Regions from separate parts of the Streptomyces sp. NPDC038200 genome, predicted to be linked through region 3. Evidence: riboswitches for the same ligand, from Rfam matches in the RefSeq annotation. Region 3 holds a riboswitch; each other region holds the start of a gene.

Region 1 (2,190 bases), on a different contig from region 3:
CGGCTCGACGAGCCGGGGCCTCGGACGGTCGTGCGTCGGGCGTCAGACGTGCACTCCGTGGTTGCGGAGATAGGCGACGGGGTCGACGTCCGAACCGTACTCGGGGGTCGTGCGCGCCTCGAAGTGGAGGTGCGGGCCGGTGACGTTGCCCGTGGCGCCGGACAGGCCGATCTGCTGGCCCGGGACGATCTTCTGGCCCACCGCGACACCGATCGAGGACAGGTGCCCGTACTGGGTGTACATGCCGTCGGCCATGCGGATCACGACCTGGTTGCCGTACGCGCCGCCCCAGCCCGCGGAGACGACCGTGCCGGAGCCCACCGCGTGCACGGACGTGCCGCTGGCCGCGTGGAAGTCGATGCCGGTGTGCGAACCGGAGGACCACAGGGAGCTACTGGCCTGGTAGGCCGTGGAGACGAACGAGTGCGCGATCGGGGCCACGAAGGCGTTGAGCCGCTTGCGCTCGGCCTCCCGGGCGGCGCGGGCCTTGGCCGCACGCACCTCCTGGGCCCGCCTGGCGGCTTCCTTCGCCGCGGCCTCCTCGGCCGCCTTCTGCTCGGCGGCCTGCTGCTGGGCGGCGGCCTGGGCGTCGATCTCCTCGGCGACGTCGCCGGTGGCGGCCAGGACCGGGGTGAGGCCGGTCTGCTCCGCGGGGCTCTCGGCGGCGAGCGCCGGGGAGGCGGCGAGGGTGCCGATCACACCCGTGGTGGTGAGGGCCGCGATACCGGCCGCCTGAGCGGTGGTCCGCTTGACCCGGCCGGGCTTGCGGTGCTTCCCGGTGGCGCACATGAACGCCATGAAGTGGCTGGTCCTTTCCTTCCCTCTCGCCTACCGGGTTAGCTGACGGGTTCGGAGCAGGAAGGTCTCCTACGGGTCCCCCCGCTCTCGCGCGGGCACCCGATTCACCCCAGGGACTGCGTGGGTCCCCGGCTCCCCTGGCTCGCGCCGTACGGGGACTCGGCGATGACTGTCCGGTGCCGCGGGCGCGGCGCACTGCCTGACGAACAGCCCGCATGACGCTACGGCGGCCCGCTTTCAATCCTCAAACGCAAGCGGCTTTTTGTAGCGCATCCCACAGGGCAGACAGGCAACCTCTCCCGCAAAACGGGCATCTGGAGGAACGAGTGGAACAGCAGGGGCCCTGACGACCCGTAGGTCGCCAGGGCCCCGTGCGCGCGTGCCGTTACTCGGCCGACACCACGCTCACTTCACCGATGCCGAGCGCCTCGACCGGTGCCTTGATCTGGGCCGCGTCGCCGACGAGGACCGTCACCAGGCGGTCCACGGGGAAGGCGTTCACGACGGCGGCGGTGGCCTCCACCGTGCCCGTGGCGGCCAGTTGCCGGTAGAGCGTCGCCTGGAAGTCGTCGGGCAGATGCTGCTCGACCTGGTCGGCCAGCGTGCTCGCGACGGCGGCCGCCGTCTCGAACTTCAGCGGCGCCACGCCGACGAGGTTCTGCACGGCGACGTCCCGCTCGGCGTCGGTCAGGCCGTCCGCCGCGACGGTGCGCAGCACCTTCCACAGGTCGTCCAGCGCCGGGCCCGTGTTCGGGGTGTCCACGGAGCCGCTGATGGCGAGCATCGCCGCGCCCGTGCCGTCCGGCGCGGACCGCAGGACCTGCCCGAAGGAGCGCACGCCGTAGGTGTAGCCCTTCTCCTCGCGCAGGACGCGGTCCAGGCGGGAGGTGAGGGTGCCGCCGAGGCAGTACGTGCCGAGCACCTGGGCGGGCCACACCCGGTCGTGCCGGTCGGGGCCGATCCGGCCGATGAGCAGCTGCGTCTGGACCGCGCCGGGCCGGTCCACGATGACCACGCGCCCGGTGTCGTCGGCGGTCACCGGCGGCACCGGCCGGGGCTCGCCCGGGGTGCCGGTCCAGGCGCCCAGGGTGTCCCCCAGCAGCGCGTCCAGGTCCACGCCCGTCAGGTCGCCGACGACCACCACGGTGGCCGTGGCGGGCCGCACATGGCGGTCGTAGAAGGCGCGTACGGCCGCCGCGTCGATCTTCTCGACCGTCTCCTCGGTGCCCTGGCGGGGACGGGACATGCGCGCGGTCGCCGGGAACAGCTCCTTGGCGAGTTCCTTGGCGGCCCGGCGGGCGGGGTTGGCCAGCTCGTGCGGGATCTCGTCCAGGCGGTTGCGGACCAGCCGCTCGACCTCGCTCTCGGCGAAGGCGGGCGCGCGCAGGGCGT
Region 2 (2,190 bases), on a different contig from region 3:
GCACACCTTCGGACAGTCACCCACCTTCACGGTCGACATCGCCTTGCACCACGACGCACACCTGCGCATCGGTGTCACGGACAGTCATCCACGCTTCCCGAAGAGACTGCCCGCCGCGGTCCAGCAGGACAACGGCCGCGGCATGGTCATCATCCGCTGGCTCACCGCGGAGTGCGGCGGCAGACTCCGGATCCGGCCCACCCGCGAGGGCGGCAAGACGGTCTCGATCGAACTCCCCTGGGCGATCCCGGCCGCACCGGTGACGGCGGGACAGCAGGAAACCTAGCGCACGGAGGCCCGCCGGACCCGGCCGAACGCCCCTCGCAGCAGCGCCCGGAAGGCGTCCGCCGCCGGATTCGTCCCGTCGTTCGTCTCGTCCGCGCGGTACGCCACCGAGACCGTGCGGCGTACCCCCTCCAGAGGCCGTACCCCGACCGGTGCGCTCGCGGAGAGCCGTACGTCCGGACGCGCCCGGCGGAATGCGCTCAGCGACGGCGGCAGCCTGAGGGCATGGACGGACAGCTCATCGTCTTCACCGGCACCCGCGGTGGGACTCGCGGCCATGCCGGTCGCCGACTTCACCTGCACCGGCCGGGCAGGCGGCTGCGCCGGCCCCGGGCCGCCCGTGGGCTTCAGGCGGGCACCGGGGTGACGCTGACGGCCCCGGGAGCGGCCCCGCTGCTGGAGCCGCTCCCGGACTGACGACGGATCAGCTGACCCGGCCGTACCACACGCTCTTCGTCCAGATCTTCTGGAGCTTCACCACGTCTCCGGTCTTCGGGGCGTGCCAGATCTTCCCGTGGCCGGCGTAGATGCCGACGTGGTAGACGCTGGAACCCGAGTGGAAGAAGACCAGGTCGCCCGCCTTGCGGCTGCGGGCGGAGATGTGGTGGGTCTTGTTGTACTGCTGGGCGGCGGTGCGCGGCAGCTTCTTGCCGGCCTTCTTGTAGGAGTAGAGCGTCAGCCCCGAGCAGTCGAACCGGCGCGGTCCGGTGGCACCCCACGAGTACGGCGCGCCCTTCTTGGACGCCGCGATGTGGAGTGCTTTCGTCGCTGTCGTCGCGGCCGAGGCCTCGGTGGCGAGACCGGGCACGGCGATGGAGCCGCCCACGGCGGCCAGGGTGAGGGCCGAGGCCGTGCCGGCCCGGGCCATCAGCGACGGGACACGATTGAGCGCAGTCATGCGCAACCCTTCGTCAGCCGCCTGTGAAGGATGACCTGTCGGATTCGGGCTGGCGAAGTAGCCCGGCCGCGTTGCCGCGGCTTCACCCCAAGGGCTGCTCGGAGCCTGACGTCCGTCTGTCTCGAACAGACGCGCATCCGTTCCGGCGACCCGCCTTGCTTGGGTCCTCCACTCCTGCCGATCCACTCCTGTCGACCGGTCATCCGGGCGGCGGCAGGACTCGGCGTCCGCCCGGACCGCCCCGCCGCGGTGGCGGGGGCTTGTCGTCAGACAGGGATCTTGACTCACTACTGTCCGAAAATCCCAACGGAATCGGGGATTTGTGGCGTTACTCACCACTCACCCGTTCGGGTGGACACTGCTCTGTTCGAGCCGCCGTCAGATCCCGTACGTAGCGCCGGACCTGCGACTTTGCGCCTTCTCGACGACTCACGGACCCGCGCGTCGCGCAACTCGGGAGGCCCGGAAAACGATCTGGAAGTACACCGGTCGGTGGTACGTCGTTCGGGTCGTTTCAACTCCGGTCCCGACGGCTCGTGTCGACGCGCGGGCCCGGCCGGGCCGGACGGGCGTCCGCCTCAGGCGACGCCGTCCGGCGGGAGCGCGACGCGAGCGGCCCGGCGCTCGCCGTCCAGCACCCGCAGCGCCCGTGCCAGCGTGTCCCCGTGCAGCTCCGTCTCGCCCCGCTGATGCATCAGTGTGAGCGCGTCCCGCAGCTCTGCCGCCTTGCGCACCAGAGCCTGGGCCGCCCGCAGCCCGCGGTAGGTGTCCCCCGGGCGGGCCGGGTTGACGCGGCCCAGCAGGTCGACCGCCTCCAGGTAACGGTCGATCAACTCGCCCTCGGCGCGGGTCAGGGCGGGCAGCGGTGGGAGTTCCGGCAGCATGGGCGGGCTCACCTCGCGTCCGGTGCGCCGGGTGTGTCCCGGCGGCTCGGCACGATGCCGTCCACCAGACCGTACGCGAGCGCTCCGGGTGCGTCCAGGATCAGGTCACGCTCCAGATCCTCG
Region 3 (2,190 bases):
AGGAAGTCACCGGTGAGGACCGCGACGGAGTTGCCCCAGCGGGTGTTGGCGCTGTCCACGCCGCGCCGCACGGCGGCCTCGTCCATGACGTCGTCGTGGTACAGCGTGGCCAGGTGGGTCAGCTCCACGACCACGGCCGACGGCACGATGCCCGGCGCGTAGGGGTCGCCGAACTGGGCCGCGAGCATCACGAGCAGTGGCCGGAACCGCTTCCCGCCGGCCCGTACGAGGTGCTGGGCGGCCTCCGTGATGAACGGGACCTCGCTCTTGGTGGCATCGAGCAAGCCTTCCTCGACTGCCGCCAATCCGGCCTGGACATCGGCTTCCAGAGCCTGGTCCCGCACGCTCAGCCCGAACGGCCCGACGACGGTCACGAGGGGTCTCCTGTCTGCTGGTGTCTGCTGGCGATTACACGGTTTGTCGATAGGTCGCTGCCATCACTCAAGTCAGCGTATCCGGTCCTGTTTCGATCACCGATAGCGCCCACCGGTCCAGCCTGGGCGGTATCGCAGCATGACCGGCATGGTTTTGATCACATGGTAATACCGGACATTTATCGACTTAACAGTAATCCGAACGCTGTGTCGCGACCTCTCCACCCTCTCGCTTTCCCTGTCGGCCGCCCATGCAACAACAGGCACCACACCCCTGGTTCCACCACCACTCGGACTTCAGACATGAATCCCCTTAATCCCCCATGTCTGATTTGAAATGTTTTGCTATTTCGTGAGTTGGGTCACGCGCCCTCCGCGCGCACCCCGTCCACCGGACCCCCGGGACCCCTTGCGCCGTCGGCGAGTTGAGAGTTGGCAACCGCAAAGGATCAAGCACCTCATACCGCGTCGATCATGACCAAAAGGCACGTTGTATGAATCCAGTACTTGTTCCCGACATGTGCTCTCGCATACGTTCCGGCCGTCGGGCGGACGCCTAATCCTGCCGCCGCCCGCATACCCATCGACGAACTCATTCGTACGGCAGGAGCGGGGGACCCAGGTAAGTCGCTGCACCGGACGGCACACGCCGCACCGGAACGGCTCGGGGTGAAGCCGTGCCTCCCCGAGGCACGGCCGGGCACCTCCCCGCCCGAACCCGACAGCTCACCTCGTAGGCGCCGGAGAGGAACTTCCCCATGCCTGCTGCCGCTCAGCACCGCCGTACCCGGAACAGCCGCCTCGTCCGTACTCTCGTCGCCGCCGGCACCGGCGCCGCCGTCCTCGTCCTGCCGCTCATCGGCGCGACCACCGCCTCCGCGGCCCCCAGCGCCACCACGGCCGCCACCACCCCCGCCGGATACCCGAACAACCTCGACGGCTGGATCCGCGAGTCCCTCGCGATCATGGCCGAGAAGAAGATCCCGGGTACCTACAACGGCATCTACCGCAACGTCATACGCGAGTCCTCCGGCAACCCGGCCGCCATCAACCTCTGGGACTCCAACGCCGCCAAGGGCATCCCGTCCAAGGGCCTGCTCCAGGTCATCGACCCGACGTTCAACGCCTACCACGTGGCCGGCACCTCGTTCGACATCTACGACCCGGTCGCGAACATCACCGCCGCCTGCAACTACGCGGCCGCGCGGTACGGGTCGATCGACAACGTGTTCGGCGCCTACTGACCGGCCGGTCGCGGCAGGCCTGCCTGACGTCCCGGTCAGCCGGCCGACGTCCCGGTCAGCCGCTCGGGAACAGTCTTTCGAGGACGACGGCGATGCCGTCGTCCTCGTTCGACAAGGTGACCTCGTCCGCGACCGCCTTCAGTTCGGGATGAGCGTTGGCCATGGCGACGCCGTGCCCCGCCCAGTCGAACATCGGGATGTCGTTGGGCATGTCACCGAAGGCCAGCGCCTGTTCGGCGCCGATCCGCAGCCGTTCGGCGGCCAGCGCCAGCCCGGTCGCCTTCGTCACCCCGCTCGGCTGGAGCTCCACGGTGCCCGGCCCCGACATGGTGACCGTCGCCAGCGAGCCCACCGCCGCGCGCGCCACCGCCGCCAACTCGTCGTCGGACAGGTCGGCATGCCGCAGCAGCACCTTGCTGATGGGCGCGCACCACAGATCGTCCCGGCGCTCGACCCGCACCGCGGGCAGCGTCGGATGAGGCATCCGGTAGCCGGGCTCGATGAGCGTGAGCCCGTCCACACCGTCCTGGTCGACCGCCGCGTAGACCTGCCCCACCTCCGCCTCGATCTTG
Region 4 (2,190 bases), on a different contig from region 3:
CGGGCGGCGGCGGGCGGATCGACCTCGGCGTGCTCAGCCGCACCGACCAGGTGTGGACCTCCGACAACACCGATCCGCTCGACCGGCTGGCCATCCAGCACGGCTTCACCCAGATCCACCCCGCCCGGGTGATGGCCGCCTGGGTCACCGACAGCCCCAACACCCAGCTCAACGGCCGGGTCAGCTCGCTGCGCTTCCGGTTCGTCAGCGCCATGGCGGGCGTGCTGGGAGTCGGCGGCGACCTGACGGAGTGGACTGCCGAGGAGCTGGCCGAGGCCCGGCGGTGGGTGGAGCTGTACAAGGAGATCCGGCCGGTCGTGCAGCACGGCGAGCTGTACCGGCTGCGGCCCCCGGAAGGTGGTCTGAGCGCCGTCCAGTACGTCCGGGGAGAGGAGACGGTCGTCCTGGCCTGGCTCCAGGCGCAGAGCCACGGCGAGCCGGTACCGGCGGTGCGGCTGCGCGGACTCGACCCGACAGCGTCGTACGCATGCCACGAAACGGGCGAAGTGCATCGAGGCGCGGTGCTGCTGCACCACGGGCTGCGCACGCGGCTCAAGGGTGACCTGGACGCGACGGTTCTTCGCCTACGCCGTCTCTAGGTATTCTGTCCAGTTTGGTCAACTTCGTTGCGACTCGCCACGGAATGCGGGGCCTTGGTGGGCGGGCTGGTGAGGAGCGTCATATCCGTGACGGTGCGTCGCACGTCATGTCCACGTAATACCGGTGCGGAGCAGGCGAATCGAGGGGATGGTGGGCCTTGAAGGCACGCTAGGTGACCGTGTGTTCCCGTATTCGATCACCCGAAACGCGCATCACGGGAACCCGCTGCTTGTTTCCGTGCGTCCTGCTCGCTTACGTTCGCCACCATTCCGGACGGAACGCCGAATCCTGCCGCCGCCCGGAGTCCCCACACACGTGACCCGCGCCGGCAGGAGCGGGGGACCCACCAGGTACGACTGCCTGTCCGGTCTCCGCGACAGGCAAGGGGGTGCAGCCGTGCCGCGCACGGCCGGGCAACTCCAGCCCGAACCCGACAGCTGACCTCGCAGGCGCCGGAGAGGAATTGCGCCATGCCCGCCAAGGGTAAGCACCGACGCCCCAAGACCCCGCGTTTTTCCCGCTCCATGGCAGTCGCCGGCACCGGTGGCGCCGCCCTCGCCCTCCCGCTCCTCGGGGCCACCGGAGCGCACGCCGCCACCCCCGCGCAGTCCGTACCCGGAAAGGCCGTGCGCTCCCTTCCGGAGACGGTCGAGAAGAGCGCCGCGCGTGCGGACGCCGGCGCTCGCACCTACACCGTGCGCAGCGGCGACTGCCTCTCGAAGATCGCCGACGAGCAGCACGTCGGCGGCGGCTGGCAGCGGCTCTACGAGGACAACCGGCGGACCGTCGGTGCCGACCCGTCGCTCATCCACCCGGGCCTGAAGCTCACCCTCGGCGGGCAGGCCGCGCCGACCCGCGCCGAGACCCCCGCCCCCCGGCACGCCCCCGCGGCCACGGCGTCCCCCCGGCCGGCCGCCGCCCAGCCCTCGCGGGCCGCCGGGTCCGCCCCGGCCTCCCGGCCGTCCGGGTCCGGCAACGCGCAGACCGCCACCGCCGGTTACACCCTCCCGGTGACCGGTGCCACCCTCGGCACCGGCTACCACGTGGCCGGCAGCATGTGGTCCAGCGGCCACCACACCGGCGTCGACTTCGTCGTGCCGGCCGGCACCCCCCTGAAGGCCGTCGCCGCGGGCACGGTCGTCTCCGCCGGCTGGGGCGGCGCGTACGGCAACCAGGTCGTCATCAAGCTGAACGACGGCTACTACGCCCAGTACGCCCACCTGTCGCAGCTGTCCGTCTCGGCCGGCCAGAGCGTGACCGCGGGCCGGCAGATCGGCCTGTCGGGCGCCACCGGCAATGTGACCGGCCCGCACCTGCACTTCGAGATCCGCACCACGCCGGATTACGGCTCGGACCTGGACCCGGTCGCCTACCTCCGCTCCCACGGCGTCGCGGTCGGCTGACGCCCGGCCCGGCGGCACCCCCCCGCCTGACGCGCTGCCGAAGGCCGGACCCCGTCCCGGGGTCCGGCCTTCGGTGTGTCCGCGTGCAACAGCCTGGAGAGTGACCGTATTCCTGCATTGGCAAATTCTTTAAGAGTGTCTCATCTCACCGTTCGTCAACCCCCGCTTACGGTCGCGTAGGTCACAT

What was found. Region 3 has a riboswitch for cyclic di-AMP ahead of ACZ7KF_RS32130 (transglycosylase SLT domain-containing protein). Riboswitches for the same ligand answer to the same signal wherever they lie in the genome.
Region 1: it holds a riboswitch for cyclic di-AMP, as region 3 does, so the genes downstream of both, ACZ7KF_RS01980 (M23 family metallopeptidase) here and ACZ7KF_RS32130 (transglycosylase SLT domain-containing protein) in region 3, are expected to answer to the same signal.
Region 2: it holds a riboswitch for cyclic di-AMP, as region 3 does, so the genes downstream of both, ACZ7KF_RS26680 (C40 family peptidase) here and ACZ7KF_RS32130 (transglycosylase SLT domain-containing protein) in region 3, are expected to answer to the same signal.
Region 4: it holds a riboswitch for cyclic di-AMP, as region 3 does, so the genes downstream of both, ACZ7KF_RS08185 (M23 family metallopeptidase) here and ACZ7KF_RS32130 (transglycosylase SLT domain-containing protein) in region 3, are expected to answer to the same signal.

The regions. Positions count from the first base shown of each region.
Region 1 is NZ_JBVJYH010000001.1:469,908-472,097, forward strand. Features, by position in the region: gene ACZ7KF_RS01980 (M23 family metallopeptidase) at 43-798, opposite strand; cyclic di-AMP (ydaO/yuaA leader) riboswitch at 811-973, opposite strand; gene ACZ7KF_RS01985 (M16 family metallopeptidase) at 1,184-2,190, opposite strand, start outside.
Region 2 is NZ_JBVJYH010000014.1:172,627-174,816, reverse strand. Features, by position in the region: gene ACZ7KF_RS26690 (ATP-binding protein) at 1-286, shown strand, start outside; gene ACZ7KF_RS26685 (hypothetical protein) at 283-564, opposite strand; gene ACZ7KF_RS26680 (C40 family peptidase) at 710-1,183, opposite strand; cyclic di-AMP (ydaO/yuaA leader) riboswitch at 1,187-1,341, opposite strand; gene ACZ7KF_RS26675 (hypothetical protein) at 1,762-2,067, opposite strand; gene ACZ7KF_RS26670 (ATP-dependent Clp protease proteolytic subunit) at 2,076-2,190, opposite strand, start outside.
Region 3 is NZ_JBVJYH010000020.1:33,780-35,969, forward strand. Features, by position in the region: gene ACZ7KF_RS32125 (polyprenyl synthetase family protein) at 1-374, opposite strand, end outside; cyclic di-AMP (ydaO/yuaA leader) riboswitch at 949-1,129, shown strand; gene ACZ7KF_RS32130 (transglycosylase SLT domain-containing protein) at 1,133-1,618, shown strand; gene ACZ7KF_RS32135 (HAD family hydrolase) at 1,674-2,190, opposite strand, start outside.
Region 4 is NZ_JBVJYH010000003.1:172,433-174,622, reverse strand. Features, by position in the region: gene ACZ7KF_RS08190 (alpha-galactosidase) at 1-599, shown strand, start outside; cyclic di-AMP (ydaO/yuaA leader) riboswitch at 914-1,065, shown strand; gene ACZ7KF_RS08185 (M23 family metallopeptidase) at 1,071-2,003, shown strand.